3 regions of the Halomonas sabkhae genome follow, and region 1 is predicted to be linked to each of the others. Evidence: predicted binding sites of a transcription regulator. Region 1 holds the regulator's gene; each other region holds the start of a gene.
What was found. Region 1 encodes sigma-54, which starts transcription at its own class of promoters, with help from an activator protein. Its sites were predicted from a motif close to TGGCACNNNNNTTGCTNT; they were not measured.

Region 2: QWY79_RS12060 (sugar phosphorylase) is a predicted target of sigma-54. The motif match lies at 5,658-5,675, and genes of this name have one in related genera.
Region 3: QWY79_RS10510 (amino acid ABC transporter substrate-binding protein) is a predicted target of sigma-54. The motif match lies at 6,153-6,170, and genes of this name have one in related genera.

What each region holds. Positions count from the first base shown of each region.
Region 1 is NZ_JAUFPM010000015.1:89,303-99,559, reverse strand. It holds gene QWY79_RS09670 (HPr family phosphocarrier protein) at 1-103, opposite strand, end outside; gene rapZ (RNase adapter RapZ) at 108-1,025, opposite strand; gene QWY79_RS09660 (PTS sugar transporter subunit IIA) at 1,072-1,542, opposite strand; gene hpf (ribosome hibernation-promoting factor, HPF/YfiA family) at 1,549-1,860, opposite strand; gene QWY79_RS09650 (RNA polymerase factor sigma-54) at 1,961-3,373, opposite strand; gene lptB (LPS export ABC transporter ATP-binding protein) at 3,543-4,268, opposite strand; gene lptA (lipopolysaccharide transport periplasmic protein LptA) at 4,265-4,795, opposite strand; gene lptC (LPS export ABC transporter periplasmic protein LptC) at 4,792-5,376, opposite strand; gene QWY79_RS09630 (KdsC family phosphatase) at 5,381-5,932, opposite strand; gene QWY79_RS09625 (KpsF/GutQ family sugar-phosphate isomerase) at 5,947-6,933, opposite strand; gene QWY79_RS09620 (calcium/sodium antiporter) at 6,972-7,943, opposite strand; gene QWY79_RS09615 (ABC transporter ATP-binding protein) at 8,066-8,878, shown strand; gene mlaE (lipid asymmetry maintenance ABC transporter permease subunit MlaE) at 8,875-9,657, shown strand; gene mlaD (outer membrane lipid asymmetry maintenance protein MlaD) at 9,674-10,138, shown strand; gene QWY79_RS09600 (MlaC/ttg2D family ABC transporter substrate-binding protein) at 10,138-10,257, shown strand, end outside.
Region 2 is NZ_JAUFPM010000017.1:271,205-281,461, reverse strand. It holds gene QWY79_RS12080 (lysophospholipid acyltransferase family protein) at 1-939, shown strand, start outside; gene QWY79_RS12075 (OpgD/OpgG family glucan biosynthesis protein) at 1,215-2,759, shown strand; gene mdoH (glucans biosynthesis glucosyltransferase MdoH) at 2,770-4,659, shown strand; TPP riboswitch at 4,700-4,843, shown strand; gene tenA (thiaminase II) at 4,916-5,584, shown strand; gene QWY79_RS12060 (sugar phosphorylase) at 5,713-7,488, shown strand; gene QWY79_RS12055 (glycosyltransferase family protein) at 7,479-8,696, opposite strand; gene QWY79_RS12050 (HAD-IIB family hydrolase) at 8,689-9,570, opposite strand; gene QWY79_RS12045 (pyridoxal-phosphate-dependent aminotransferase family protein) at 9,856-10,257, shown strand, end outside.
Region 3 is NZ_JAUFPM010000015.1:249,738-259,994, reverse strand. It holds gene sufD (Fe-S cluster assembly protein SufD) at 1-338, shown strand, start outside; gene QWY79_RS10545 (aminotransferase class V-fold PLP-dependent enzyme) at 341-1,582, shown strand; gene sufT (putative Fe-S cluster assembly protein SufT) at 1,602-2,174, shown strand; gene QWY79_RS10535 (SanA/YdcF family protein) at 2,262-3,017, shown strand; gene QWY79_RS10530 (hypothetical protein) at 2,938-3,384, opposite strand; gene rimK (30S ribosomal protein S6--L-glutamate ligase) at 3,473-4,381, opposite strand; gene QWY79_RS10520 (ATP-dependent zinc protease family protein) at 4,424-4,861, opposite strand; gene QWY79_RS10515 (DUF3549 family protein) at 4,898-5,923, opposite strand; gene QWY79_RS10510 (amino acid ABC transporter substrate-binding protein) at 6,249-7,028, shown strand; gene QWY79_RS10505 (amino acid ABC transporter permease) at 7,047-7,721, shown strand; gene QWY79_RS10500 (amino acid ABC transporter ATP-binding protein) at 7,718-8,476, shown strand; gene QWY79_RS10495 (YqcC family protein) at 8,543-8,875, shown strand; gene QWY79_RS10490 (gamma-glutamylcyclotransferase family protein) at 8,872-9,381, shown strand; gene QWY79_RS10485 (OmpW/AlkL family protein) at 9,495-10,088, opposite strand.

The DNA of each region.
Region 1 (10,257 bases):
CCGTTACGCTGGCGTTGTAGGCCTGGCAGCATTGCACCAGTCGCGTGGCGGCGCGGGCATGCAGGCCGCGCTTGTTGGTCAGGGTGAGCTTGCGGCTGGCCACGTCCTCAGGGTTCCTTCTCGCAGTCGTCCGGTGCGGGGGCCGTTTCCGGAGAGAGACGGCTGAGTTGTATGCCCAGTTCCCGGTGGCGGAGACGCACGCCGGGATAGTGCGTGGCCAGGTCGTGGGCCAGGCGCTCGGCCAGGTAGACGGAGCGATGCTGGCCGCCGGTGCAGCCGATGGCCACGGTCAGATAGCTGCGCTGACTGGCCTGATAGCGGGGCAGCCAGCGTTCCACCCAGGCGCGGATGTCGGTCTGCATTTCCTCGACCATGGCGTAGCCGGCGAGGAAGTCGACCACATTGCGGTCGCGCCCGGTGGACTCGCGCAGCGACGGGTCCCAGTACGGGTTGGGCAGGCAGCGCGCATCGAAGACGATGTCGGCGTCCAGGGGCACGCCGCGCTTGAAGCCGAAGGATTCGACCGTCAGGGCCAGGGCCTCCGAGCCGCGATCGGCGAGCTGGTCGGCGATGCGGCTGCGCAGTTCGTGCACCGACAGGCGCGAGGTATCGATCACCAGATCGGCCAGGTCGCGAATCTCGGTCAGGGCGCTTTCTTCATGATCGATGGCCTCGGCCAGCGTCATGCGGTTGTTGCGCGTCAAGGGGTGGCGTCGGCGCGTGGCCGAGTAGCGTTCCAGCAGGATGCGCGCATCCGTGGTGAGGTAGACGACCTGGCACTGAATGTCTCGCTGGCGCAGCTCCTGCAGCAGGCTGGGGAAGCGCTGCAGGGCGTGCGGCAGGTTGCGGGCATCGATGCTCACGGCCACCGAGGGGTTGAGCTGGTCGCTGCGCAGTTCGTCGACCAGGGAGCCAAGCAGCATGGCCGGCAGGTTGTCGATGGCATAGAAGCCGAGGTCCTCGAGCGCCTGCAGGGCAATCGATTTCCCCGAGCCTGAGCGGCCACTGATGATGACGATCTGCATGGCGGTCTCCTGGAAGAGGCTTGGGGCGAGGCCGCATAGGGGGCCGTCAGGCGGAAGACTGTCGGCGGATCGCTTCGACCAGACATTCGTGAAGGGCGTGCTGACTGTCGGCACGCCGCAGGGCGTGGCGCGTATCGGCGTCGTTCATCACCGCGGCGGCCTGGCCGAGCAGTGCCAGATGGGCATCATCGGCGGCTTCGGGCACCAGCAGGACGAACACCAGGTCGACCGGCTCGCCATCCACGGCGTCGAAGTCGATGGCATCGGCCAACTTCAGGAAGCCGGCGATGGGCGCCTTGCAGTGGGGGTTCCGCGAGTGCGGAATGGCCACGCCGTGGCCGATCCCGGTACTGCCCAGGCGCTCCCGGCCGATCAGGCGGCTGAAGACCTCCTGGCTGTCCAGGCTGGGTGTATTCTGGGCGATGAAGGTGCTGAAGAATTCCAGCACCCGTTTTTTGCTCCCCCCGGGCACATCGAAGAGGGTGCGCTCGGGGGGCAGGATGGTTTCCAGAGTCATGATGGGTCAGCGCACGCTGGCGGCGCCCTGGGCGCGTGCCTGGGATTTTTCCTTGTGCTTCACCAGTTGCCTGTCGAGCTTGTCGGCCAGGGCATCGATGGCGGCATACATGTCGCTGTCCTTGGCCTCGGCGTGCAGGTCGGCGCCGGCGGCGTGAAGGGTACAGGCGGCTTGCTGGCGTTCCTTCTCCACGGAGAGTGTCACTTGTACGGTCGTGATGTTGTCGTAATGACGTTCGAGACGCGCGAGCTTCTCTTGTACATAGTCCCGCAGGGCGTCGGTCAATTCCACATGATGGCCGGTGAGGTTGACTTGCATGACACGCTCCTTGCTCCATGGGTTGTGGCTTGATTGTAACCCTTTTTGGAGTCGTGCAAACCCCCTGTCGCCCGCTGGCCGCGTACGCTGTCGTCAACGTTCAACGCAGGCGCTTGCGTTGGCTCGAGGAAGGGATGTGCATGGACTCGCGATACTTGGCCACGGTGCGTCGTGCCACCTCGATGCCTTCCTCGGCGAGGAGGCTGACCAGCTTGTTGTCGGACAGCGGCTTGCGCGGCGTCTCGTCCTGGATCAGCTTGCGGATGCGGGCGCGGATGGCGGTGCTGGAGTGGGCCTCGTCACCATCGCCGACATGACTGGAAAAGAAGTACTTGAGCTCGAAGACGCCGCGTGGGGTGTGAATGTACTTCTGGGTGGTGACCCGGGAGATCGTCGATTCGTGCATTTCCACTGTCTGGGCGATATCGGCCAGGATCAGCGGTTTCATGGCCTCCTCGCCATGCTCCAGAAAGTCGATCTGGCGCACCATGACCTCATGGCCGACCCGCAGCAGGGTGTCGTTGCGGCTGGCCAGGCTCTTGAGCAGCCAGCGGGCTTCCTGCAGGTGGTCCTTGAGGAACTGGTTGTCCTGGCTCTTGTCGGCGCGGCGGATGAGCGCCGCGTAATCGGGCTGTATGCGCAGGCGGGGCAGGGCGTCAGGATTGAGTTCGACCTGCCAGCCCTGGTCGCCGCGTCGCGCGATCAGGTCGGGAATGACATAGTCATCGCCGCCGGCGGTGAAGGCGCTCCCGGGTCGCGGGTCAAGCTCTCGAATCAGCGCGATGACCTCATCGAGCGCCGCGTCGTCCAGGCTCAGGCGGCGCTTCAGCAGGCGTCGGTCATCACTGGCCAGGGCCTCGAGAAACTGGCGGGCCAGGCGCCTGGCCTGGGGCAGATGGGGCGTATCCCGAGGCAGGGCGGCGAGCTGCAGCAGCAGGCATTCGCTAAGGTCGCGGGCGAGGACACCGGTCGGTTCGAACTGCTGTAGCCGCTGCAGCACCCTCTCCATGTCCTGGTCCGTCAGCGCGTCCAGTCCCTGGGCGCGCAATCCTTCACGGATGTCTTCCAGCGGCTGGTCGAGGTAGCCATCGTCGTTCACGGCGTCGATCAGGCTCTCGGCCACCCGTGTGTCGGGCTCCTGCATGCCGCTCATGGCGAGCTGCCAGGTCAGGTGCCCCTGCAGGCTCTGGCCGGCGGCCTGGCGTTCGAAGTCCGGCGCCTCGCCACTGCCCGTGCTGCCCAGCCCGGCATCCTGATAGGTGTCCGACCAGTCACTGTCGACGGTCAGTTGATCGGGAATTTCACTGGCCCAGTCGTCTTCCGGCGTGTCGCTCACGGCCTGTTCGCCGAAGTCTTCCTCGAGCTCCAGCATGGGGTTGGATTCCAGGGCCTGCTGGACTTCCTGGCGCAGGTCGAGTGTCGAGAGCTGCAGCAGAGCGATGGCCTGTTGCAGCTGAGGCGTCATGGTCAGCTGGGTGCCGAGCCGCAGTTGCAGAGAAGCCTTCATGGCCATAGACGAGGGGTCCGGGTGACGGTCTTGGAGCTTCTACCCTAATCCGGCGAGGTGCTTCATGCAAGACTCGGGCCAAATGGAGTGGCCCCGGTGGCTCGATTCATGATTCTTGACGATGCTGTGTTGCACGGGCGGCTGGCGATCGGGGGCCGAGCCCCGGCGTGCGGGGTCAGAGGCGGAAGTCCTGGCCCAGGTAGACGTCACGCACGCGCTGGTTGGCGAGAATCGTCTCGGCATCGCCCTCGGCAATGATCTGACCGTCGCCCACGATATAGGCGCCGTCGCAGATATCCAGTGTCTCGCGCACATTGTGGTCGGTGATCAGTACGCCGATGCCACGGGTCTTCAGCTGGCGAATGATGCCCTTGATCTCGCCCACCGAGATCGGATCCACCCCGGCGAAGGGTTCGTCCAGCAGGATGAAGTCGGGCTCGGTGGCCAGGGCGCGGGCGATCTCCACGCGGCGACGTTCGCCTCCGGACAGGCTCATGCCGGCGTTGTCGCGGATATGTGTCACGTGGAAGTCCTCGAGCAGGGACTCCAGCCGCTGGCGACGACCACTGCGGTCGAGATCCTTGCGTGTCTCGAGGATCGCCATGATGTTGTCGGCCACGCTCAGCTTGCGAAAGATCGAGGCTTCCTGGGGCAGGTAGCCGATGCCGGCGCGGGCCCGTTCGTGCATGGCGGCGTTCGACAGGTCATGGTCGTCGATGCCGACTCGGCCGGCGTCGGCACGCACCAGTCCCACGATCATGTAGAAGGAAGTGGTCTTGCCGGCCCCGTTGGGGCCGAGCAGGCCGATGACATGGCCCTGGCCGATTTCCAGGCTTATGTCGTGGACGACCCGGCGGCGCTTGTAGCTCTTGGCCAGGTGGCTAGCGTGCAGCGTCTTCATTGGCCTTCCTGCTGTTCGGGCTCCAGGGTCATGCGCACGCGCTGGTTGCCCTCCACGCCTTCCGCCGAGGAGCGCGCCTGGACGACCCGGCGGTCGAGGAAATATTCCAGATAGCCGCCATTGAAGGTGTCGTCGCCCTTGTGCAGTTCGGCCTGGTCGACCAGTTCCAGGCGGCGTTCCGCGACATGGTAGACGATGCGCCTGGCCCAGCCCTGGACGAGATCGGCATCGGGCGCCGGCTTCTGCTCGATGTAGGCCCGTCCGCCGGTGGCAATGGCCCGCGAGAGCTGACCGGCATCATTGCGGCGAATTTCCACGCGCTCACCCTGCAGTTTCATGCTGCCCTGCTGGATGCGCACCTCGCCCTGATAGACGGCCGTGCCGGCTTGATCATCGAGCTCGAGGCGGTCGGCTTCCACCTGGATAGGGGCACTGGCATCGCCCTCGAGGGCCAGTGCCTGCGGGACTGGCGTCAGCAGCAGCGTCACTGCCAGGCCCAGCAGCGGGGGCAGGGTCGGTCGCATCATGGCGCGGGGTCCTCATCGGTTGCCGGCGGATGGTGGCCGCGGACATTGTCGGTCAGTCGGGCCCGGTTGTCATCGAGCCAGACATCGAAACGTTCGGCCTGCATGCGTTGCGGCGGCTGGCGCAGGGTGACCGGCGCTTCGCTCCAGGCATGAGCCGTATCGGCATTGTAGTGCAGGACCCGGGTCGTCAGCTGCCAGCGCTCCTCGGGTGCTGCCAGGCGCACATTGCCGCTGAGCACCAGTGGCGAGCCGCCGCTTTCCAGGCGGCCCTGTTCGGCGCGTGCCGTCCAGTGGCGCCCGCTGTCATCGCGCAGCCGCAGGTCCGGGCTTTCCAGTCGGGTGACATCGTCGCCGGGCGTGTGGGACAGGCGTGGCGCCTGCAGCTGCTGATGCGGGAGTCCCTGGGCGTCATAGCGCGTCGCCTCGAGGTCCTCGATATAATAATCGGGCTCGCCGGACGTGCTCGGTGGCAGCGGTCCGTGCGAGTCGCTCTGGCGCTGGTCGAGCAGTGTCAGGCCGCCGCCCAGGGCCAGCAGCAGCACAAACAGCCAGGTTCGAAAGCCGGGTCTGGGGAGTCGCATGATGTTACCCCGGATCCTTCAGGTGGCGGGCGAGCATGGCCTCCCAGTCTCCCCGGGCCTGGAGCAGGGCATCGCAGATCTCGCGGACGGCGCCGTGGCCACCCGGGCGCTCGGTGACCCAGTCGGCATGGGCGGCGATATAGGGCGGCGCATTGGGTACGCTGATACCGACCCCGGCATGATGGATAGGGGCCAGGTCGGGCAGGTCGTCGCCACAATAGGCCACCTCGTCGAGTTCGAGCCCGAGTTCGTGGCTCAGCCGGCGCAGCACGGGCAGCTTGTGCTTGATGCCCTGATGAAGGTGCGCAATTCCCAGTGCCGTGGCCCGCTCGGTGACCATGGAAGAGTCGCGTCCGGTGATCAGGGCCACGCGCACGCCGACTTCCTGCAGCATCTTGATGCCCTGGCCGTCCAGGGTGTGAAAGGCCTTGGTTTCGCTGCCGTCGGACTGGAAGTAGAGCCGGCCATCGGACAGCACGCCATCCACGTCCAGGGCCAGCAGTCGTATCCTGGCCATGCGCTCGAGCAGGGAGGGGGAGAGGGGCGTGTCGGGCATGACAACTCCGGTGATCAGATGACGCCGCTGGCCAGCAGGTCATGCATGTGCAGGGCGCCGACCGGATGACCGTCCGGATCCACCACGGCCAGCGCGGTGATGCGGTTGTCTTCCATGATGCGCACGGCCTCGGCCGCCAGGGTGTCGGGGGAGATGCGCTTGCCGGGAGCGGTCATCACGTCGTCGACCGTCAACTGGCTCAGGTCGGCGTGATGGTCCAGGGTACGCCGCAGGTCACCGTCGGTGTAGACACCCACCAGGTAATCACTCGGGTCGACGACACAGGTGAAGCCAAGCCCCTGCCGGGTGATTTCCAGCAGGGCATCGCGCAGCGGGCTGCCGGACGCCACGCGCGGCAGGCGACTGCCGTGGTGCATCAGGTCCGATACACGCAGCAAGAGACGCTTGCCCAGGCTGCCGCCGGGGTGGGACAGGGCAAAGTCCTCTTCGGTGAAGCCGCGGGCCTCCAGCAGGGCCACGGCCAGGGCGTCACCCAGGGCCAGGGCGGCGGTCGTCGAGGAGGTGGGCGCCAGGTCCAGGGGGCAGGCCTCGCGTTCGACGCCGGCGAAGAGGTGGGCGTCGGCATGGCGACCGAGGGTCGAGTGCGGACGCCCGGTCATGCTGATCAGGGGAGTGCCCAGGCGCTTGAGCAGGGGCAGCAGGGCGGTCACCTCGGCCGTCTCGCCGGAGTGCGACAAGGCCAGGACCACATCGCCGGGCGTGATCATGCCCAGGTCGCCGTGGCTTGCCTCGCCGGGATGCACGAAGAAGGCAGGGGAGCCGGTGCTGGCCAGGGTGGCGGCAATCTTGCCGCCGATGTGGCCGGACTTGCCCATGCCGGTCACCACCACACGGCCCGAGCAGCCCAGGATGAGTTCGCAGGCGTGTTCGAAGTCGCCATCGAGATGCTCGATCAGGGCGCCGATGGCCTGCTGCTCCAGGGTCAGGGTACGTATCGCGCTGTTGCGCAGCAGGTCGGAAGGGGAGGTCGTGTCAGTCATGGTGTGATTGTTGCCTGTCCCGGGAATTCTCTCAAGGATCAAACGCCAGCGGTGATCTGCTGACTGCCCAGCCAGATCAGGTAGCCGACGTAGATGGCGGTCAGCACGGCGCCCGGCAGGCGCTTGATCTGCCCGTGACGTTGCCAGAGCAGCAGCATGCCCAGCGCCAGGGTCAGCAGCAGCATCACCGGATAGTCGCGGCCGGCCGCCGCCGGATCGGTGGCGCCCGGTCGCAGCAGGGCGGGCACCGGCAGCACGGCCAGCATGTTGAACAGGTTGGAGCCGATGACGTTGCCGATGGCCAGGTCGTGGTGGCGTTTCAGCGCGCTGGCCACGCAGGCGGCGAGTTCGGGCAGGCTGGTGCCGATGGCGACGATGGTCAGGCCGATCACCAGGTCGCTGATGCCGAAGCCGCGGGCAATCTCGCTGGCCCCCCACACCAGGGCGCGCGAGCTGGCCACCATGATCGCCAGGGTCAGGGCCAGCCACAACAGGGCGCGCACCAGCGTCATGTCGGGGATCTCGGTGTCGACATCGGCGCCGCCCGGGGTGTCGGCGCGAAATAGCCACCACAGGCTGAAGATCAGCAGGGCTACAAGCAGCAGTCCGTCCGGACGGTCCAGCTGACCATTGGCCAGCGCATACCCGGCCAGGCCGGTGGCGCCGAGCAGCAGCGGCAGCTCCTTGCGTACGATCGAGAAGCGCACCGGGATGGGCACTACCAGGGCCGTGATGCCGAGCACCAGGCCGATGTTGGCGATATTGGAGCCCAGGGCATTGCCGGTGGCGAGATTGGGCACGCCATCCAGCGAGGCCATGAGCGAGACCACGATTTCCGGTGCCGAGGTGCCGATCGAGACAATCGTCATGCCCACCAGCATGGTGCTCATGCCGGCGCGGTAGGCGGTCGCGGCGGCGGCGCCGACGAAGCGGTCGGCACTCCAGAGCAGGCCGACGAGGCCGAGGATGACGAGCAGGGCGGGAAGCAGCATGACAGCCAGGATGTCCATGGTGAAAAGTGGCCTATTGAACATGCTCCATCGACCCGGCGCAAGCGGAGCCGGTCTGTGCTGGCGCGCCGCGACCCAGTTAGGATACGATGTTCGATAATTCTCTTCAGGAACGCATACGGATGACCGACTCTCCCTTCGTGGAAGTGGAAGGCCTGCATTATGCCCGCGGCGAGACGGCGATCTTCCGCGGCATCGACATGGTCATTCCGCGTGGCAAGGTGACTGCCATCATGGGGCCCAGCGGCACCGGCAAGACCACCCTGCTCAAGCTGCTCGGCGGCCAGTTGTCACCGGATGCCGGGCGGGTGCGCATCGATGGCGAGGACGTGCACCGGCTGTCGCGCAAGGCGCTGTTCGGCCTGCGGCGGCGGATGGGCATGCTGTTCCAGAGCGGGGCACTCTTTTCGGACCTGAATGTCTACGAGAATGTCGCCTTTCCGCTGCGGGTGCATACCGACCTGCCGGAGTCGATGATTCGCGATCTGGTACTGCTCAAGCTGCAGGCCGTGGGGTTGCGCGGTGCCCGTGAACTGTCGCCCGCCGAGCTTTCCGGCGGCATGGCGCGCCGGGTGGCACTGGCGCGGGCCATTGCACTGGATCCGGAACTGATCCTGTATGACGAGCCCTTCGTCGGTCAGGACCCGATTTCCATGGGCGTACTGGTGCAGCTGATTCGACGGCTCAATGACGCCCTCGGGCTCACGGCTGTGGTGGTATCGCATGACATCAAGGAGACCCTGTCCATCGCCGATTATGTCTATGTCATCGCCGATGGCCAGGTCATGGCGCATGGCACCCCCGAGACCCTGGATGTGGACCAGGACGCGCGCGTGCGCCAGTTCGTGCATGGCGAGCCGGATGGGCCGGTGCCCTTTCACTATCCTGCCCCGGATTTCCATGCCGACCTGATGGACGCGGGAGGCCGCCAATGATCGAACGCATCAGGCGCCTCGGTCGCTGGGGCTGCACGGCCCTGGAGAGCCTCGGCGACGCCGGGATCTTCCTCGCCCAGTCGATGTTCGGCATTCCCTCTGCCGAGGGCATTCGGCTGTGGCTGCGTCAGGTTCACTTCGTCGGCGTGCTGTCGCTGGCGATCGTTCTGGTCTCGGGGCTGTTCATCGGCATGGTGCTGGCCCTGCAGGGCTATACCATCCTGGTCGACTTCGGCGCCGAGGATGCGTTGGGGCAGATGGTGGCACTCTCCCTGTTGCGGGAGCTGGCGCCGGTGGTGGCCGCCCTGCTGTTTGCCGGGCGCGCCGGTTCGGCACTGACCGCGGAAATCGGCCTGATGAAGGCCACCGAGCAGCTCACCAGCATGGAAATGATCGGCGTCGACCCCTTGCGTCGCATCGTCGCGCCGCGCCTCTGGGCCGGTTTCGTGGCCCTGCCGCTGCTGACCATCGGCTTCGGGGTGGTCGGTGTCTGGGGCGGGCAGCTGGTCGGCGTGCAGTGGCTGGGCGTGTTCGAGGGCTCCTACTGGGGCAACATGCAGGCCAGCGTCGACTTCATCGGGGATGTCGGCAACGGCTTGCTCAAGAGTCTGGTGTTTGCCCTGGTGGTCACCTGGATCGCGGTGTATCAGGGCTATGCCCTGGTGCCCACTTCTGAAGGCATTTCGCGGGCCACCACGCGCACGGTGGTATATGCCTCCCTGGCGGTTCTCGGTCTGGATTTCTTGCTGACCGCCGTCATGTTCGGAGGCTTGTCCTGATGTTCGGAGACACGCAATGAAGCGTAGCAAGACAATGGAACTCGGCGTTGGCCTCTTCATGCTGGCCGGCATCATCGGGCTGGTGTTTCTCGGTCTGAGGGTCAGCGGGCTGAGCCTGCAGACCCCGGAAAGCCGGTTCGAGCTGCAGGCCAACTTTGCCAATATCGGCGGTCTGAAACCGCGCGCCCGGGTCACCATGGCGGGCGTCACCGTGGGCCGGGTCGAGAGTATCGAGCTGGACACCGAGTGGTATGACGCCCGGGTGGTGATGGAAATCGATGGAGATCTGGAAGGCAAGTTGCCCGAGGACAGCACGGCGGCGGTACTGACCTCCGGGTTGCTGGGCGAGCAGTACATCGGCCTCTCGGTGGGCGGTGCGCCCGAGACGCTGGGAGAGGGCGATCGCATTCGTGATACCCAATCCGCACTGGTGCTGGAGGAGTTGATCCAGCAGTTTGTATCCAATATGGCTTCGGAGTGATGAAGATGCTGACTATACCCATGGCCCGGCTGCGTGCCGGCCTGTTGCTGCTGGTTGTGTCGATGGTCGTGCTGCCGGTTCAAGCGCAGCAGGCCGAGAGTCCGGAAGCCTTGATTCGC
Region 2 (10,257 bases), on a different contig from region 1:
CCAAGACCGTCCCACGACTCGGCCCCCCGTCACGACTGGCAGAGCCGTGCCATCGCCACGCTGTGGCAGGGCCTGTCCGGCTGGCGCCCCGCGTCACTGTGGCGCCTGGCCCGCCTGACGGGGCCCTTGGTGGAGCGCCTGAGCAAGCGCGAACGCCGGGTTACCCGCATCAACCTCGCCCAGGCCTATCCCGACCTGAGTCAGTCAGCGTACCAGCGGCTGTCCCGGGATAGCCTGACCCATTCCAGCGCGACCATGCTCGAACTGGGCTTCGCCTGGCGCGGCGCGCCGGAGCGGGTCGCCGCCTCGATTCAGGAGGTGCACGGCCGCGAGCTGCTGGACGAGGCACGTCGGCAAGGGCGAGGCGTCATCGTGCTGGCTCCGCACTTCGGCAACTGGGAAGTCCTCAATTTCTGGCTGTCCAGCCACTTTCCCTTCACCGCCATGTACGAGCCCCCCAAGCTGGCCGCCCTCGACCCCATCATCCGCCAGGGACGCGAGCGTCAGGGCGCCAGCCTGGTGCCCACCAATCCTCGCGGCGTGGCGGCCCTGCTCAAGGCGCTGAAGCGCAGCGAGGCGGTGGGGATCCTGCCCGACCAGGAGCCCGACTGGGGCAGCGGCGTCTTTGCACCCTTCTTCGGTCGACAGGCCTATACCGCCACCCTGCTGCCCAAGCTGGTGGCGCGTACCGATGCCAGGGTGGTGACCGGGGTAGCGCGACGCCTGCCCGGTCGCGGTTTCGCCATCCACTTCCTGGCCGCCGACGAGCGGGTTCAGGACAGCGACGAAAGCCGCTCGGCCGCCGGCGTCAATGCCAGTGTCGAGGCAGCCATTGCGCTGGACCCGGCACAGTACCAATGGGAATACAAGCGCTATCGCAAGACCCCGGAAGAGGAACAGCAGTTGCCGGAGTGGCGACAGTTCCGCCTGTATCGCTAAGCAAACACCCTCCAGGAAACGCTGCCTGGAAATGGAACCTTTGTGCGATATTGTCGACAAAGGTGACGAAATATTGGATCCTCACGGTCATTCCTGCACATCAAGACCGATCTTGGCCCGACAGGCGCGCCATGGTCGGCGTGATGCAGGACCCGACACAGTGTAGAGCCGCAACACGACATCCGGGACACCACAACAACGCTCCGGCATGCTCACCACCTCCTGGACCGGCTTGCGCGGGGAAGTGCCGGCGGGACCCCATGGAGATGCGCAACATGCAGTTGCCCAGTCAGATCCTGGCCATGGCGCTGGGAAGCCTGGTGGCGCTGGACGCCGCCGCCTCATCACACAACGAGCTGTTCGACCGCATTGCCAAGCGGGCAGAGACACTGGCCAGCGAACCCTATGAAGACGCCGACTCGGAGATCCCGGAAGCGCTGGCCGAGCTGGATTACGATCAGTATCGACAGATACGCTTCCGCCAGGAGCACGCCATCTGGCGCGATCAGGGGCTGTTCGAGGTGCAGTTGTTTCACCCCGGTTTTCTCTATGAGCAACCGGTCGACATTCATCTGGTCGAACCCGACGGCGAGCCACGGCCCTTGCCCTTCGATACGTCACGTTTTCGCTATGACGACGCGGTCGAGCACCTGGCCGAGCGGGACTTCGACGACCTCGGCCATGCCGGCTTTCGGCTGCACTACCCACTGAACAGCGGCGAATACCACGACGAGTTCATGGTCTTCCTGGGCGCGTCCTACTTCCGCATGATCGGCCGCGGCCAGGGCTACGGGCTGTCCACGCGCGGCCTGGCCATCGACACCGCGGAACCCCAGGGCGAGGAGTTTCCTGCCTTTCGCGAATTCTGGCTGGTAAAACCCGAGCCGGACGCCACCCGGATGACCGTCATGGCCCTGCTCGACAGTCCCTCGGTGACCGGCGCCTACCGCTTCGACATCGAGCCCGGCCGTCAGACGATCGTCGACACGCACGCCAGGCTGTTCGCCCGCGAGGATGTCAACAAGCTCGGCGTGGCGCCACTGACCAGCATGTTCATGCATGGTGGTCTGGGCGGCTATCCGGCCGACGATTACCGCCTGCGCGTGCATGACTCCAGCGGTCTGGCCTTGCACTCCGGCCAGAGCGAGCGCATCTGGCGACCCTTGAGCAACCCCGAAAAACTGCATATCTCGAGTTTTCAGGATACCTCGCCCAAGGGCTTCGGGCTGGTACAGCGACCGCGCCACTTCGAGGGCTACCTGGATGCCGAGGCACGCTACGAAAAACGCCCCAGTCAGTGGGTCACGCCACTGAGTGACTGGGGCGAGGGCCAGGTCGAGCTGGTCGAGATTCCCTCGGACAGTGAAGCCAACGACAACATCACCGCCTACTGGGTGCCGCAGGAGCCGTTCGAAGCCGGCGAAGCGCGCAGCTATCATTATCGGCTGCAAACCTTCGGCGCCACGCTACCCGACCAGCAGCTCGGCCACGTCATTCGCAGCCGTCAGGGCTGGGCGGCACTACCGGGACAGGACGACCCGCCGCCGCCCAGCCAGCGGCTCTTCATCGTCGATTTCCGGGGCCCCGCCCTGGAGGGACTCGAGGCCGACCAGCCGGTCGAGTCACAGCTGACCACCTCGAATGGCGACATCATTCAGCAGTGGGTACAGCAATTGCCCGATGGCCAGACCTGGCGCGCCAGCTTCCGGCTCGCCCCGGAGGAAGGCACGCCGGCCGACATGCGATTGAAACTGACACTGCGCGGCCAGCCGCTGACCGAAACCTGGAATTATGTCTGGTATCCCGATGAGCGCCGCTGAGTCCCGGGCCATGGTGGCTCCTGTCCCCTTCCGGCGCACCCGGCGGCTGATTTTCGCGCTGCTGGTGGCCGCAACCACGATCCTTGGCCTGTGGACCATGTTCCGCATCCTCCATGTCGGCGGCCTGACGCCACTCGAACTGGCGGTGATGGCGCTGTTCACGGTGACCTTCGGCTGGATTGCGGTCGCCTTCTGGAGTGGCCTGATCGGTTTTGCGCTGTCGATCATGCGCCGCGACCCGCTCAGCCTGGCCCGGGCCTGCGACCCCCGACCGCCGGACACGGCCCACTCGATCACGGCCCTGGTCATGCCGGTCCACAACGAGGATGTCGAACGCGTGGCGGCGGGCCTCGAGGCCACCTGCCGTGACCTGCCGCCACAGACCGCCGCGCGACGCATCGAGGCCTTCGTGCTCAGCGACAGCACGGATGCCGACAGCATCGCTCGCGAGCACGCCGTCATGGCGGCCCTGCAACAGCGACTGGCCGACCACTGCCGGCTGCATTACCGCCACCGCGACAGCAATGCCGGACGCAAGGCGGGCAACCTCGGGGACTTCTGCGAGCGCTGGGGCGCCCATTACGACTTCATGCTGGTACTCGATGCCGACAGCCTGATGAGCGGCGACACCATCCACCAGATGATCGCGCAGATGGAAGCCAACCCGAACCTCGGCCTGCTGCAGACCGTGCCCATCCCGGTTCGCCAGGACAGCCTGTTCGGACGCGCCAACCAGTTCGCCGCCGCCGTCTACTCGCCCATGCTGGCCAGCGGCCTGAGCTTCTGGCAATCCGATGCCGCCAACTACTTCGGTCATAACGCCATCCTGCGCGTCGCGGCGTTCACTGCCCATTGCGGCCTGCCCGAATTGCCCGGCCGGCCTCCGCTGGGCGGCGATATCCTCAGCCACGACTTCGTCGAGGCCGCCCTGCTGCGCCGCGCGGGCTGGGAAGTGCGCATGCGCACCGACCTGGGCGGCAGCTTCGAGGAAATGCCGAGCCATATCCTCGACTACGCCAAGCGCGATCGCCGCTGGGTCCAGGGCAACCTGCAGCATCTGCGATTGCTGGGCGGCAGCGGCCTGCACATGGTCAGCCGGGTGCATTTCCTGTGCGGTGCCCTGGCCTACCTGTCCTCCCTGGTATGGCTGGCGATACTCGTCGTCAGCACCGCCGATGCGCTGCTGCATGCACTGATCGATCCCAACTTCTTCACCTCCGACGCCCAGCTGTTTCCGGACTGGCCGATCTCTCCGCCCAACCTCATCATGCCCTTGCTGGGCGGCACCCTGGCGATGCTGCTGATGCCCAAGGTGCTGGGCGTGGCCCTGGTCTGGCGACAGTCGGCGGCAGCGTTCGGCGGGCGCGCCCGACTGCTCGCCAGCGCCCTCCTGGAAGCCCTGTTCGCCATCCTGATCGCGCCCCTGATGATGGTCTTTCACAGCCGTTTCGTGGTGGAGGTGCTATGCGGCCGTACCGTAGCCTGGAATGCCCAGTCCCGCGAGGGGCGCGCCCTGCCCTGGCGGGACGCCGTTCGCTACACCTGGCCCGGCACTCTGGTGGGCGCCATCTGGGCAGGCGTGACCTGGTGGTACACCCCCGGCTTCTTCTGGTGGTTGACGCCCGTCTGGCTGGGCCTGCTGCTCGCCGCGCCCCTGGTGCGCTTCAGCAGCAGCCTGACCATCGGACGACGCCTGCGCCGACGCGGCCTGCTGCTGGTGCCCAGCGAGACTTCGGTCCCCGCCGTGCTGAGCCACCTGGCCGGTCAGGCCCCGTTGGAGGACGCGGCCGAGCTCACGCCGCCGCCCGCGGAATACCGCCGCGCCATGCCGTTGCAATCCTTTGCCGGCGACTGGGCACTGGCACCGGGTAACAAGAAGGAGTCCGCCACTGGCCCCTGACCCCCCTGTTCAAGCCTCGACGAGGTGTTAGAGTAGAGGCTCTCGCTTGACGGGGTGCCGGTTACACCGGCTGAGATGACGCTCGCCCTCAGGGGCACAGCGTTGATCCCGTGGAACCTGATCCGGGTGGCGGCGACTCATGGTCGCCCGTGAACCGGCGTAGGGAATCAAGCGCAGCGCCCGGTGCCGCTATACCGGTCGTCCTGCCCGCTCGTTTCGCTGCGCCCACATGCCGGATCCCGACACCGGAGACATGATGGGTTACCAATTTCACGACCTGACCGACGCCTGCCAGACTGACTGGCGCGCCTACATCGAGCACGACTTCGTGCGTTCGCTGGGCGATGGCAACCTGGCCCCCGAGGCCTTTCGTCACTACCTGCAACAGGACTATCTGTTCCTGATTCACTTCTCGCGCGCCTATGCCCTGGCGGCCTACAAGAGCCACGACCTGGCCGAGCTGCGCCACGCCTTCGAGGGCCTCAAGACCATCCTCGACGTCGAGCTCGATCTGCATGTGGGATTCTGCCGCGAATGGGGCATCAGCGAGGAGGACCTGGCCAGACTGCCCGAAGCCCGCGCTACCCTGGCCTACACGCGCTATGTGCTGGACACCGGCAGCCGCGGCGACCTGCTCGACCTGCACGTGGCGCTGGCGCCCTGCCTGGTGGGTTACGGCGAGATCGCCAACTGGTTGAACGCGCGACCGAGCACCCTGCGGGGCGACGCCAACCCCTTCGAGTCCTGGATCGCCATGTACGCGAGTGATGACTTCCAGGCCGCCATGCGCGACGAGATCGCCTGGCTCGACGCCCGTCTGGCCGAGGTGACGCCGGCGCGTTTCGCTCGACTGGCGGAGATCTTCCGCGACGCCACCCGCCTGGAAATCGACTTCTGGCAGATGGGCCTCGACCAGACCGCTTGAAGCCCCGGTGGTCTAGGTCGCCACTCTCGGACACCAGCGTTGGTGGGTGCCGGATGCCATCCACCCTGTGGGCTGGCATGCTATCTGCATGAGACGTTCCGGTTCCTGACGCGAGAGTGGCGGCCATGATGCCCAGATCACATTCCACACCGATCGATGCGGCGCAATTTCGGCGCCGCACCCACCAGCATCTGGAGATGCTGTATGGCCCGCGGGCCGATGAAGTCCTGCGCCGCCTGGAAACCCTGCTGACTCACCAGGCCCCGGCCAGATCGACGCCGGACACAGCCCCTGTGCCCCTGTGGAGCCAGCGTGACCAGTGGCTGATCAGCTACGGCGACAGCCTGGTCGCCGATGACATGCCGCCCCTGCAGGTGCTCGAGGACTTCCTGAACCGCCACCTGGGCGACACCCTGAGCGGCGTGCATATCCTGCCCTTCTTCCCCTGGAGCAGCGATGACGGCTTCTCGGTCATTCACTATCGCGAGGTCAATGCCGAGCTCGGTGACTGGGATGACATCCAACGCCTGGGCCAGCGCTTCGATCTGGGGGTCGACCTGGTACTCAACCACGTCTCGCGGGAGTCGCTGTGGTTTACCGACTACCTGACCGGCAGCCAGCCGGGCCGCGACTACTTCATCGAGATGGACCCGGATACCGACCTCTCGGCGGTCGTGCGGCCGCGCAGCTCGCCATTGCTGGTCAAGGTGCCGACCCGGCGCGGGGTGCGCCACCTGTGGGCGACCTTCTCGGAAGACCAGATCGACCTGAACTTCGCCAATCCGGATGTGCTGCTGGAGTTCATCGGCATCCTGCTGTTCTATCTCGACCAGGGCGCCAGAGTGATACGCCTGGATGCCATCGCCTATCTCTGGAAGCAGGTGGGTACGTCCTGCATACATTTGCCCCAGACCCACGAGGTGGTGCGCCTGCTGCGCACCATCATCGACCATGTCGCCCCCGATGCCCTGCTGCTGACCGAGACCAATGTGCCCCACGAGGAAAACATCAGCTACTTCGGCCTCGATCGACTGGCGGCCCCCGACGCGGGCGACGCGTCCCCTGACGAGGCGCATCTGGTCTATCAGTTCCCCCTGCCGCCCCTGCTGCTGCACACCCTGACCTGCGGCGAAGCCGGCACCCTGGCAGCCTGGCTGCGCAGCCTGCCCGAACTGCCCCCGGGCTGCAGCTTCCTGAATTTCACGGCAAGCCACGACGGCATCGGCGTTCGCCCCCTGGAAGGCTGGCTGCCACAGCACGACATCGATGCCCTGGTCGAACTGATGCACCGCTTCGGCGGCTACGCCAGCATGCGCACCCGCGACGACGGGGAGGATGCCCCCTACGAGCTCAACATCACCTGGTTCGACGCCATGAAGGGCAACCGTCGCGGACCGGATGCCTGGCAGACGCCCCGCTTCCTGTGCAGCCAGCAACTGATGCTCGGCCTGCGCGGCATTCCGGCGATCTACCTGCATGTCCTGACGGGGACCCTCAACGACCTGGAAGGCGTGGAACGCAGCGGGCGCCTGCGCTCGATCAATCGCCGCCGTTGGCAGCGAGACGAGCTCGAATGGCTGCTCGAAACGCCCGCCACCCCGACCCGGGAAGTCTTCAAGTCGCTGACCCGGATGCTGGATGCGCGGCGTCAAGAACCCTGCTTCCATCCCGATGCACCGCAGCGGGTGCTGGACACGCCACCCAGCCTGATCGCCCTGCAACGCGGCCCGACCGCTGACGGCCGCCGCCTGATCGCCGTGCACAACGTCACCGACCGGCCCCAGCCACTCGAACTCCCGGAACTGACCCACGGCCAGTGGCACGACCTGCTCGCCCAGGCCCCCTGGAACCACGAAGCAACACTCGGCCCCTACCGGAGTCTGTGGCTGGTGAATCAGCCGTAAGCATTATCCCCCTCGACGGCGTCGTGCAGGCGTTCGAGAACATCCGGGATGGCGGCGCGCACGCGGTTCCAGCTGGCGATGAAGGGGCGTTCCCCAGGGTTGTCGAGGAAGGCCGAGCCGGCGTCGAGCAGGTTGCGGGCGAACAGCTCGACGGCCTGTTCCTCGGCATGACGGTCCAGGGTCAGGCCGTTCATGGTGGCGTCGTGGTCGTAGGCCTCGATCAGATCCAGCGCCATACGGTAGTAGGTTGCCTTGAGGGTACGGAAGTCCTCGGCGCTGAAGGTCACCCCCTGGGTGGCCAGCTTGCGATACAGCGCCTTGGCGATATCCAGGCTCATGCGATTGAGACCGGCCGCGGCATCGTCTTCCGAGACCGGCTGATGCTTGTGGTCGTAGCTATCGGCCAGATCCACCTGACACAGACGGTTGGTCGAGTGATTGCGCTGCACCTCGGACAGCACACCGATCTCCAGGCCCCAGTCGGCGGGGATGCGGATGCCGTCGAGGACGTCACTGCGCATGGCGAACTCGCCCGACAAGGGATAGCGGAAGCTGTCCAGGTAATCCAGGTACGGCAAGGGGCCGGCGATGACCTTGAGCGCCCGCAGCAGGGGCGTGACCATCAGACGTGACACCCGACCATTGAGCTTGCCCTCGGCGATACGCGGGTAATAGCCCTTGCAGAATTCATAGTTGAAGTGCGGATGCGCCACCGGATAGAACAGCCGGGCCAGCATGCCGCGATCATAGGTCAGGATGTCACAGTCATGCAGGGCCACCACCTGGCTGCGGGCCGAGGCCTGTACATAGCCGGCGCAGTACCAGACATTGCGCCCCTTGCCGGGCTCCTGGGGAGAGAGTCCGCGCGCCTCCAGCTCGCGATCCAGGGCCGTCAGCTTGGGGCCATCATTCCACAGGATGCGATGCCGCTGGGGAAGTCGCGCGAAGAACTCGCGGGCATGGCGAAACTGCGCCTCATCGGCCCGATCCAGGCCGATGACCACCTCCTCCAGATAGGGCGCGGCGGCAATTTCCTGAACAATGTGGTTCAGCGCCGGACCTTCCAGTTCACTGTACAGGGACGGCAGAATCAGGCTCATCGGCCGCTGCCGGGCAAACTGCACCAGGTCGGCTTCCAGCGAATCGACCGAACGGTGGGTCAGGTTATGGAAGTCGGTAATGATACCGTTCTGGTGAAAATCACTCATGGGAACGCCCTCCCGGGGCGGCAGGTTCCAGGGGAGCAACGCCTTCGTTGCCCCACCAGTGCGTGACGCCCTCGGCCCAGCCGACAGGCCCCACGGCCCGGCTGACATACAGGGCCGACTGGTTCGGCCTGACCGCGAGGCCATGGCGCGCGGGGATCACCACCGCGCTGTCGACGGCTTCCAGCATGCGGACGTCATTGGGCCCATCCCCAAGCGCCAACGTCAGCGGCCGGACGCCCCGCATCGCCGCAAAACGCGCGATCAACCAGATGACGGCATCGCCCTTGTCGGCCTCCCCGGTCACATGCCAGAAGCGGCCGCCCCGTACACTGCGAAGCCCGTCACCCTTCAGCGCCTGATGGAAGGCCTCGAGCTTTTCTTCGCTATCCTCCCAGATCAGCGGCTCACTGCCCTCGCGCATCCTGGCCAGGCGCGCCTGCGACTCGGTCAGGCCGGTCACCTCGATCAAGCGCTCCAGAGACATCTCGCTCATCGGCGTGAAATACGCCCCCAGACGCTCGCGCCAGACCGCCAGACGCTGTCGGATGAAGCCGATATCGATACCCAGGGTATGCACCACCAGCCCATCGGCATCCGCTGAGTGGGAAGCATGTCGCCAGGTCATGGGCAGGCCCACCACGGCCCCGTTCTCGGCCACGAAGGGCGATGCCTCGAGCCCGAGTTCACGCCTCAGGCCGAGCAGCTCGCTGCGCGTCTTGCTGGTCACCGGAATCACCGGCACACCGAGACTCGCCAGACGCGTCAGCCAAGCAGCCGCCGGCGACCAGGCATAGGTATCGTGATCCAGCAGCGAGCCATCCAGATCACTGAACAACAAGCGCGGCGCATCGGGCGCGGTGACGGTAGACGACATGGCAATACCTGGCGTGTGTCATGGATATGGGGTTTCCCTTGCAGGCCGCGTGCCAACTTCACACCAGCCGCCCATTTATCCCCGGGGCTGGCCGGTGCCTGCACCATGAAGCGCCGTGGCAGCGCTCCACGGTACGTCGCTGCGCACCATCCAGGTGCACGCCTCCGCCATCGGGCTCCTGGTCTCCCATACAGGATAGTGCGACCGAGGGCGGGGCTGGTCTAGCGACGTGAATGAGCATATCCTCAAGGCATCAACACGCTCCCCACGACGACGGAGAAGATAATGGCCGGCTTGTTATCCACTGCCGACCCGAATGGACTGCTCGAATACTCGGTGGTCAACGCGGATCGTGCTCTCAACCCCATGTCGCCGCACTTTCAGCAGGTGATGAGCGACATCGCCGCCACCCTGAAGCGCGTCTATCGCGCGCATTCGGCGGTCATCGTGCCCGGCAGCGGGACCTTCGGCATGGAAGCCGTGGCACGCCAGTTCGCCAGCGAGCGGCGCTGCCTGGTGATCCGCACCGGGGACTCCAGCTATCGCTGGAGCCAGATGCTCGACCAGGGCCGTATCCCGGCGGACCGCAATGTTCGCCGGGCGGCCCGCGAGGACGAGGATGATCCCGTATCCCCCTTTGCCCCGCCGCGTATCGAAGAGGTCATCGAGGCGATTCGCGACCAGCAG
Region 3 (10,257 bases), 160 kb from region 1:
TCGAAGCGGACCAGAGCAATGCCAACCTGCTGCTGTCCGATCGTGCCGAAATCGATACCAAGCCCGAGCTCGAGATCTATGCCGATGACGTCAAGTGTGCGCACGGGGCGACCACCGGCCAGCTCGATGAAGAAGCGGTCTTTGCGCTGCGCACCCGCGGCATCGACGAGCAGACGGCGCGTGGCTTGTTGACCCTGGCCTTCGCCGGCGAGGTGATGGATCTGGTCGATCTGGATGCGGTATCCGAGCGAGTCGAGCTCGCCGTGGCCGGCAAGCTGCCGGAGCGCTTCAATCTGGCCGGCCTGGTGGAAACTGCCTCGGCACTCAACGAGGAATAGTCATGGCTGACTTCAACGACCTCATGCTGGATGTCGCAAGGGTCCGTCGTGACTTCCCGATACTCGGGCGCGAGGTGCATGGCAGGCCGCTGGTCTATCTCGACAATGCCGCGACCTGCCAGACACCACGTCAGGTCATCGATGTCTTCGATGACTACTATGGGCGTTACAACGCCAATATCCATCGCGGCCTGCATACCCTCGCCGACGAAGCGACCGAAGCGTTCGAGGGTACGCGCGAGAAGGTGCGTGCGCACCTGGGAGCCGCCGAGACGCGTGAAATCGTCTTCACGCGCGGCACCACCGAGGCGATCAATCTGGTGGCCGGCAGCTGGGGGCGCGTCAACCTCCAGCAGGGTGACGAGGTGCTGATCTCGCGCCTCGAGCATCACTCCAATATCGTGCCCTGGCAACTGCTGTCACGCGAGCTGGGGTTCACCATCCGAGTGATTCCGGTGGACGAGCGTGGAGTGCTGGATCAGTCGGCCTACCGTGATCTGCTGAGCGAGCGGACCCGGCTGGTCGCGGTCAACCACGTGTCCAATGCCCTGGGCACCGTCAATCCGGTGGCCGAGATGGCCACCCTGGCCCACCAGCATGGTGCCCTCATCCTGGTCGATGGCGCCCAGGCGGTGCCCCATCAGCGCGTCGATGTGCAGGCGCTGGGCGTGGACTTCTACGCCTTCTCCGGTCACAAGGTCTATGGTCCGACCGGTGTCGGCGCGCTCTATGGCCGCGCCGAGCTGCTCGAGGCCATGCCTCCCTGGCAGGGGGGCGGCGAGATGATCGAGACGGTGTCCTTCGAGTCACCGACCACCTTCGCCGACATCCCGCACAGGTTCGAGGCGGGGACCCCGGCCATCGCCGAGGTCATTGCCCTGGGCCGGGCGCTGCAGTGGGTCGAAGGGATCGGACTGGACCTGATCCAGGCCTGGGAAGCACGCCTGCTGCAGCATGCCACGGAGAGTGTCGCGTCGATCGAGGGGCTGCGCGTGCTGGGCACGTCGCCCGACAAGGCAGCGGTGCTGTCCTTCGTGGTGGATGGCGCCCATGCCCAGGATATCGGGCTGCTGGTCGACCAGATGGGCGTGGCGATACGCACCGGGCATCATTGTGCCCAGCCGTTGCTGGCGTCCCTGGGGGTCGAGGCCACCTGCCGCGCTTCCTTCGCCGCCTACAACACACCCGAGGAAGTCGACGTCTTCGTCGAGGCGCTGCAGCGCGTGGTCGGGATGCTGCGCTGAGCGAAAGCCGAGGAGACTCATGAGTGATATTGATGCACTGGCCGGTGTCACCAAGGGGCAGGTGCTGCCCCTGCAGCGTGATGTCGAGGCCATCGCCATTCCGTTCGGCAAGACCGAGACATTGCCCGAGGACAGCGAAGTCACGGTGATGCAGGCCAAGGGTGGCACGGTCAGTGTGGGCCTGGAAGGGCGCATGTATCTGATCGAGGGCAGTCAGCTCGATGCCCTGGGACTGGACGCCGTGCCTGCCCCGACGCTGCCGGAAGATGCCTCGGAAGAGGACATCGAGGCCTTCGTCTGGGAGCAGTTGCGGACCTGTTTCGATCCGGAAATCCCGGTCAACATCGTCGAACTGGGACTGGTCTACGGGTGCCGCATCGAGCGTCTGATCAGTGGCGAACGGATGGTCACCATTCGCATGACGCTGACGGCGCCGGGCTGCGGCATGGGCGATGTCATCGCCGCCGATGCGCGCAACAAGATCCTGGGCGCGCCCCAGGTCAGCAAGGTACACACCGAAATTGTCTTCGACCCGCCCTGGAGTCGCGAGATGATGAGTGAGGAAGCCAAGCTCGAGCTGGGGATGTTCTGAGCGCCAACCGTCCAACTCGCGAGCCTGCCTCCATGACACTGGTGCAGGGAAACTGCGCATGAGCTGCCTTCGGGATTGGGAAAATCGATGCTCTCGCTACCATGGAAAACCTTCCGAATCCTGCTGATGCTGCTCGGCGGAGGCACCCTGCTGGCCCTGCTGCTGTTTCTGGCCGGCAATGTCTGGGTGCTGACCAGCACCAGCGGACGCATCGAAACCGAGTTGGCGAAGTGTCAGCCGCGGCAGGTGGGGATCATCTTCGGCACCTCGCACTGGACGCGCAGCGGGGCGCGCAACCCGCATTTCGAAGGCCGCATGCGGGCCGCGGCCGGCCTGATTCAAGAGCGCAAGGTCGACCATCTGCTGTTGTCGGGCGACAACAGCACCCGCTACTACAACGAGCCGATCACCATGTGGAAGGATCTGCTCGACCGTGGTGTGCCGGAATCGGCCATGACACTGGATTATGCCGGTTTCAGTACCTTCGACACGCTCATCCGGGCGCGCGATGTCTTCACCGTGCAGCGCGCCCTGCTGGTCACTCAGGACTGGCACCTGCCACGGGCGCTGTTCATTGCTGATGCACTGGGCATCGAGGTACAAGGCTGTGTGGCCCCGACGCAGCCTTCCGATGGCACCTGGCGTCTCAGGGCCAGGGAGTGGCTGGCACGCGTGGCGACGCTGGGGGATCTGTATGTCTGGGGGCGCGAGCCGCACTTCCTGGGGCCCCAGGAGCCCCTGCAGATCACGCCGCGACCCGATCTCAGCGTCGCTGCCCCTGCTTCTGAAGGCGATACAGCTCGCGAATCAGAGCACGACAGTTCCGCCAGCACTCCTCAATGACCGGTTCGATGGCCTCGGGCAGGGGATGCGTGAGCAGTGTCGAGAGTGACTGCATGAGGACGCGCTCCTGCTCGAGGAGCTCGTTGATCAGCACCTGACTGTCATTGCCGACGAAGCTCTTCAAGCGGCTCCATAGCCACATGTAGTCGTCGCGCTCGACGTCGGCGTCACGGGGGAGAAGGTCGAGGTGACGGCGCGCCAGCGTCTGCAGCTTGCGCATCAGCTTGCTGCGTTCCTCGAACTGGGGCTTCAAGGCGTCACGCAGGCTGGGGCGCAGGCGCTCGAGGTTGTCCTGGAAATAATCGATGCTGTCGGCCAGTGCTTCCAGAGCACTGTCCATCGCCACCTGGCGATTATCAAGAAACATGCGCGTTCACCTCCTCCGGTGACGCAGATTGTGGGGGTGTCGAGTGACTTTTGCCACCCCCGTGGACGATTAAATTGCCGCCCTGGCCTTAGCCTTTAGGCTTGGGCGGCGTCTTGCGCCTGGGTGTGGCGCTCTTCTCCATGTGTTCGATGATCAGGTTGGCGATATCCCGGCCGGTGGCGGTCTCGATGCCCTGCAGCCCCGGGGAGGAGTTGACCTCCATGATGACGGGCCCATGGTTGGAGCGTAGCAGGTCGACCCCGGCCACCTGCAGGCCCATGGCCTTGGCGGCCCGGGTGGCGGTGGAGCGTTCCTCCGGGGTGATGCGAATCACGCTGGCGCTGCCGCCCCGATGCAGGTTGGAGCGAAACTCGCCATCGGCCGCCTGGCGCTTCATGGCGGCCACGACCTTGTCGCCGATGACCAGGCAGCGGATGTCGGCGCCCTTGGCTTCCTTGATGTATTCCTGAACCATGATGTTGGCCTTCATGCCCATGAAGGCCTGAATGACCGACTCGGCGGCCTGGTTGGTCTCGGCGAGGACCACGCCGATGCCCTGGGTGCCCTCCAGCAGTTTGATGACCAGCGGGGCGCCACGCACCATGGTGATCAAGTCCGGAATATCGTCAGGCGAGTGCGCAAAGCCCGTCACCGGCAGGCCGATGCCCTTGCGCGACAGCAGCTGCAGCGAACGCAGCTTGTCGCGGGAGCGGGTGATCGAGACGCTGTCGTTGAGCACCTGGGTGCCCATCATCTCGAACTGGCGCAGCACGGCGCAGCCATAGAAGGTGACCGAGGAACCGATGCGCGGGATGACGGCATCGAAGGGTTCCAGCTCGGCGCCCTTGTAATGGATGGAAGGGTGATGCGAGGCGATGCTCATGTAGCAGCGCAGGGTATCGACGACCCGAGTACTGTGCCCCCGTGCCTCGGCTGCCTCCAGCAGTCGGCGCGAAGAGTAGAGGTTGCGATTGCGTGACAGCAGCGCGATATGCATGGCGATTCTCCGTTGTGGGGAAGGGCCGAGAGAACCTTGGCCTCAGGGCTCACCGTGAAGGAAACCGGCGCCGGGGGCTACCAGTACGCGTCTTAACGCTCGGCGGCCGAGCAGCATGGGATGGCGCATGTCGCGACGGTCGGTCAGGGTGAGCTCGACCGGAAACTCGAGCTCACCCAGTTGCATAGACGTACGCACCACGAAGCGCCATTCGGTCTGGCCGTTGGAGCTGGTGACGCGTCGTCGGTCGTGCAGTGGCAGGCACTGCTCGTGAGCGGGGCTGGCCGGTCCGCCACCACGCGAAGTGAAGCGCACCCAGGGGTGCCCGTCATGCTCGAAGGTTTCGATGTCCTCGGCATGCAGAGAGGACGTGCGCGCCCCCGTGTCGACCTTGGCGCAAAGCGTCAGGTTCAGGGCGGGCAGGGTGACCATCTCGCGGCGACCGACGATGGCCTTGGCCTGGTAGGGCAACTCCTTCATGACGCTATCTCCTCTGGCTCCTGGAACGGCGCTGGCTTACCGGGGCAGACTGGCCAGGCGTCTGCCGATGGGCGACGTCGGCTCGGCCTCGCGCAGTGTCATCAACACGGGCAAGCGTAGCCGGGGTATCAGGGCCAGGTCGCGTGCCACGGCGGAAAAGTCGGCGCGCGGTTCGTTGGCCAGTCGGGTCAGAAAACGCGGGAGTCGCTCGGCATGCTCCAGGTGATGCCAACCCCGGCCCGCCATGGCCGCCAGCAGATCCGGGCCGCATGCCTGCTCGTCGGCGAGCAGGGTGTCGTACCAGTCACCGGTCTTTTCCTCGTCGGCACCACTGACGGCTCTGACACAGGCACAGAATGTCTCGATATCGCCATCGCTGGCGGCCTGCTCGCCGCGCTGGCGCAAGCGGTCGGCCAGCTCATCGAGGATGGCGACATGTTCCAGACAGTAGCACAGTGATACCAGCACCTCACTCGGCAGTGTAGCAATCGAGCGGGCCAGCTGGTGCTGGGCATCGGCGTCCATGCGCACCGCAAAGTCGGCAAGGCCTTGCAGGCCCAGTGCCTGCCAGTCGAGTGTCTGCTGGCCCGACAGATAAGCCTCCACCGGCTCCAGATGCTGGCTCGCCGGGCGCTCGAAATCATGGCTGGCGCGGGCGTGCAGCATGGCCTGAAAGGTGGTCGAGGGCGTGAAGGCCAGGGGATTGTCCTTCATCAGGTTGTCGATCTCGCTGCTGTCCTCGCGCCCGAGCCCCTGGACGTTGCGCCCCAGTGTCTCCAGCAAGCGCTGCAGGAAGGCGTCACGGGCTGCCGGGTCCAGCTGGCCCTGTTCATCGAGCGGCAGCGCCAAAAACCAGATGAGTGGATCCTGAAGGTCTCCCAGCCGAAACACCATGGCCAGCCGTGCCTGGCTCTGCCAGGGGGCCGGCCAGGCCGCGCCGTCGTGCTCCAGGGCACGCAGGCTCTCCAGCTCGCAGGGTACGACGCGGCGGCCCAGGTGGTACAGCCGCACCTCGGCACCGGTGCGGACGAAAAAGTCGTGAAGGCTATCAATCGATTGCATGCGGTCTCCCAGCTCAGGACTCGTACCTTACAATGGGGGCGCCATCCTGTCAGCCGATGCCGGCGTGCGTCAGTGGAGGCTGATCATTGATTGACCAACGGCGTGGAGTGCCCGTCAGGTCTGGCCCGGGAGCATGTGTTCAAGGTTTATCCACAGCTGCATGCAGGACTTCTGTGTATTAACCGCCTGTGTCCCGCCTATGATGTTCATAAGCAGAAGCCATTGGCCATGGCACGGGACTTTGTCCAGCATCTGTGTAAAAATGGAATATAGAGAAAGGTTTTTTATTCCTTATCGTGTTTTCAAGCCTCACAGGAGGATCGTCATGTTGCGCTCTCTCGCTCTCTTCAGAAAAGTGGCCCTGCCGGTACTCTCGGCGGGACTGCTGACCGCAGCCGGCATGGCCCAGGCTCAGCAGGATGACACCCTGCGGGTCGGCATGTCCGGTGGTTATTTCCCCTTCACCTTCGTCGAGCAGGACACCCTCAAGGGGTTCGAGGTCGATGTCATGGAGGCGGTGGCCGATGAGATGGGCACCGAGGTGGTATTCGAGACGGCCAATTTTTCCGGTCTGTTCGGCATGCTCGAGTCAGGACGCATCGATACCATCGCCAACCAGATCACCATCACGGAAGAACGTCAGGCCAAGTACGTCTTTACCGAGCCCTATGTCTATGACGGCGCTCAGGTCGTGGTAAAGGAAGGCAACACATCGATCTCGGGTGTCGAAGACCTGCCAGGCAAGAGCGTTGCGGTGAACCTGGGCTCGAATTTCGAGGCATTGCTGCGTGAGCTGCCCTACGCCGACGAGATCGATATCCGCACCTATGAAAGCAACATCGAACAGGATACGGCGCTGGGTCGTGTCGATGCCTTCGTCATGGATCGCGTTAGTGCCAGCCAGGTCATCAAGGACAAGCCGCTGCCTCTGCAACTGGCAGGCGAAACCTTCTCCGAGATTCATAACGCGCTGCCGTTTCGCGATACCGAGCAGGGCCGTCAGCTGCGTGACGAAGTGGGCCAGGCCCTCCAGGCCCTGCGTGACAACGGCACTCTGGCCGAGATCTCCGAACGCTGGTTCGGCAACGACATCACGCAGCCTTGATCGAGTGATGCTGGCGACATGAGTGTGCTCGATTTCGACTACATGCTGGGGCTGGTGCCCATTCTGCTCAGCTACCTGCCGCTGACGCTGGAAATGGCGGCCGCCGGCATGGTGCTGGCATTGGCCCTGGCGTGCGGCCTGGCGGTGATTCGCGTGCTGAAGATTCCGGGGCTGAATGCGGCGACCATGCTGTTCATCTCCTTCTTCCGCGGCACGCCGCTGCTGGTCCAGCTCTTCCTGTTCTATTACGGGCTGCCCCAGCTGCTGGATTTCCTGACCCAGATCAATGGTATCACCGCGACCATCATGGGGCTGACGCTGCATTTCTCGGCGTATATGGCGGAGTCGATCCGTGCCGCCATCGTCGGTGTCGACCGCAGTCAGACCGAAGCGGCGTTGTCGATCGGCATGACCAATGGTCAGCTGATGCGGCGCATCGTCCTGCCTCAGGCCACCCGGGTGGCGGTACCGACCCTGATGAATTACTTCATCGACATGATCAAGGCCACCTCCTTGGCCTTCACCCTGGGCGTGACCGAGCTGATGGGGGCCACCCAGAAAGAGGCCGCCGGTAGCTTCCTGTACTTCGAGGCCTTCGTCACCGTGGCGGTCATCTACTGGATCGTCGTGGAGCTGCTGGCCTGGGGGCAGCGCCGCCTGGAGGCCCGACTCAACAAGGCGTATAGCCGATGATTCAAATCGCCAACCTGACCAAGCGTTTCGGCGGCACGGCGGTGCTCGACGGCATTGATCTGGAGATCGAGCAGGGGGAAATCATCGTCGTGATCGGCCCGTCCGGCACGGGCAAGTCCACCCTGCTGCGCTGCCTGAATTTCCTCGAGCGCCCCGACGCCGGCCAGCTGACACTGGGTGACCTGCAGGTCGATGTGACCCGGGCCAGCCGCCGGGACATCCTGGCGGCGCGCCGACGCACGGCCTTCGTGTTCCAGAACTATGCGTTGTTCGCCAACAAGACGGCGCTGGAAAACATTGCCGAAGGGCTGGTCATCGTCAACCGCTGGCCCAAGGACAAGGCCCATGCCCGTGCTCGCGAGATCCTCGAGCGTATCGGTCTGGCCGACAAGGCCGATGCCTATCCGGCCTCGCTGTCCGGTGGCCAGCAGCAACGCGTGGGCATCGGCCGTGCCATGGCGGCTCAGGCCGAGGTGATTCTGTTCGATGAGCCGACGTCCTCGCTCGATCCCGAATGGGTGGAAGAGGTCCTCGGATTGATGAAGCAACTGGCCGCGGAGCGCCAGACCATGCTCGTGGTGACCCATGAAATGGGCTTCGCCCAGGACGTGGCCGATCGTGTCGTCTTCATGGAAGGCGGACGTATCGTCGAGCAGGGGCCGCCGGCGCAGCTCTTTCAGTCCCCGCAGGATCCGCGCACGCGCGACTTCCTGCGCAAGGTGCTGGCCGCTCAGCCAGCCCCGCAGGCGTTGTAAATCCGATTTGGTCCGTCCGGCCAGACGCGCGAAAATGGTCACACAGATCGACCGGAGCCAGATGCCATGACCGTACATGAAGAACTTGCGCAAGCCTTGCGCGAACTCGAATCCGCCATGCGAGCGGCCGATATGTGGCGCATGGAGGCGCCCGAGCCGGCGGCCTACAACAGCGTCGAGCCATTCTGCATCGATACCATGAGCCTGCCGCAGTGGCTGCGCTTCGTCTTCATCGCGCGACTCGAGACGCTGGTGGAGCAGCAGGGGGCCATGCCGTCGAAGAGTGACGTCGCCCCGGCGGTGGAAGCCTACCTGACCCAGGAGGGCGCGCGGACCAGTGATCGCATCCTGGTCGGCAAGGCGATTGAACGCGTGGATAGCCTGGTAACCGAGAATTGAGCGCCCCGGCCTATTATTTCGCCTATGGCAGCAACATGAACCCGGCGCGCGTCGCGGCGCGTATCGGCGAGACACGCGCCGCCCTCGCAGGTGTCCTGAGGGATTACCGGTTGTGTTTCGACAAGGCGTCCAGAGTGCCGGGTATCAGCCATGCCAATGTGGTGGCAAGCCAGGGAGCCTGGGTCGAAGGCGTGCTGATCGGCCTGACGCATCCCGAGCAGATCCAGGCCATGGACCCCTTCGAGGGCTATCCGCAGGAGTATCAGCGCCATCGTCTGCCGATTCACAGTGACGAGGGTGTCATCGACGCCTGGGTCTATATCGCCAGGCCCGGTACCACCGGGGCAGGGCTGCAACCGGCACGCGAATACCTGGCTCATCTACTGCATGGGCGGGCCTTTCTGTCCAGCGAATACCATGCCTGGCTGGCGGATTTCCCGTCAGTGACGGGGCTCGACGAGGCAACGCTGATTCAGCTGGGAGTGTCGCGCCACGATTCGGGCTGAGGTCGTTGTGTCCGGCCTTCGCCGTAACGCAAAAAAACGCCGCCGGAGCGAATCCGGCGGCGTTTTGCTGAGCGGGCCGCGAGCGGCCCGCTCATGGCTCACGGGTTTCTGGCTTAGAAACGCAGGGTCAGGTTGCCGCCGACGGTCAGCGGGTCGAGCTCCAGGCTGCCGGCGCCCTGGCCATTGACGCTGACATCACTTTCCACATCGGCATACTGGGCGTAAGAGCCGATCATGAGGTTGTCGGTGAGTGCAAAGTCGACACCCAGCTGGCCGGTGAAGCTGGTCGAGTGATCCAGGTCCACGTTGGCCACGGATTCATTGGAAAAGTAGGTGTGGTTCACGCCAATGCCGGCATAGGGCTGTACGCGCGAGTCGGTGCCACCCAGCGGGAAATAGTTGGCCATCAGGTTGATCGGTGTACGTTCGAAGCTGCCCCCGGTCATGTCGTGCTCGACCGCCTCGGAGCCAGTGAGTTCGACGCCCAGATGATCGGTGAACAGGTAGCCCGCACCATAGGTGATGCCTTGCTCGTCCTGGACATTGATGTCCTGACCGGCGATCTGGCCATTATCATCGCTGACGTCGGACTTGGCATAACCACCGCGCACATAGATATCGCCTGACTGATAGGCAACTGCCGACTGGGCGGCAACAAGGCTGGCGGCAACGATCGCGGTTGCGGAAATCACTCGAGTCGCGTTCATGCGGAATTCTCCCTTGGTTGAGATTGAAATACAGCATGTCGTTGCTGTGTTTCGATGTAGCCCATTATAAAACAGTGTTCTCTAACGTCTTGTAGAAAATGCCTATAGGCTTGATGGTTGTGGTTGACTGAGCTTAATGGCAGCCGCGAAATTGACGCCAGGGAGCGAC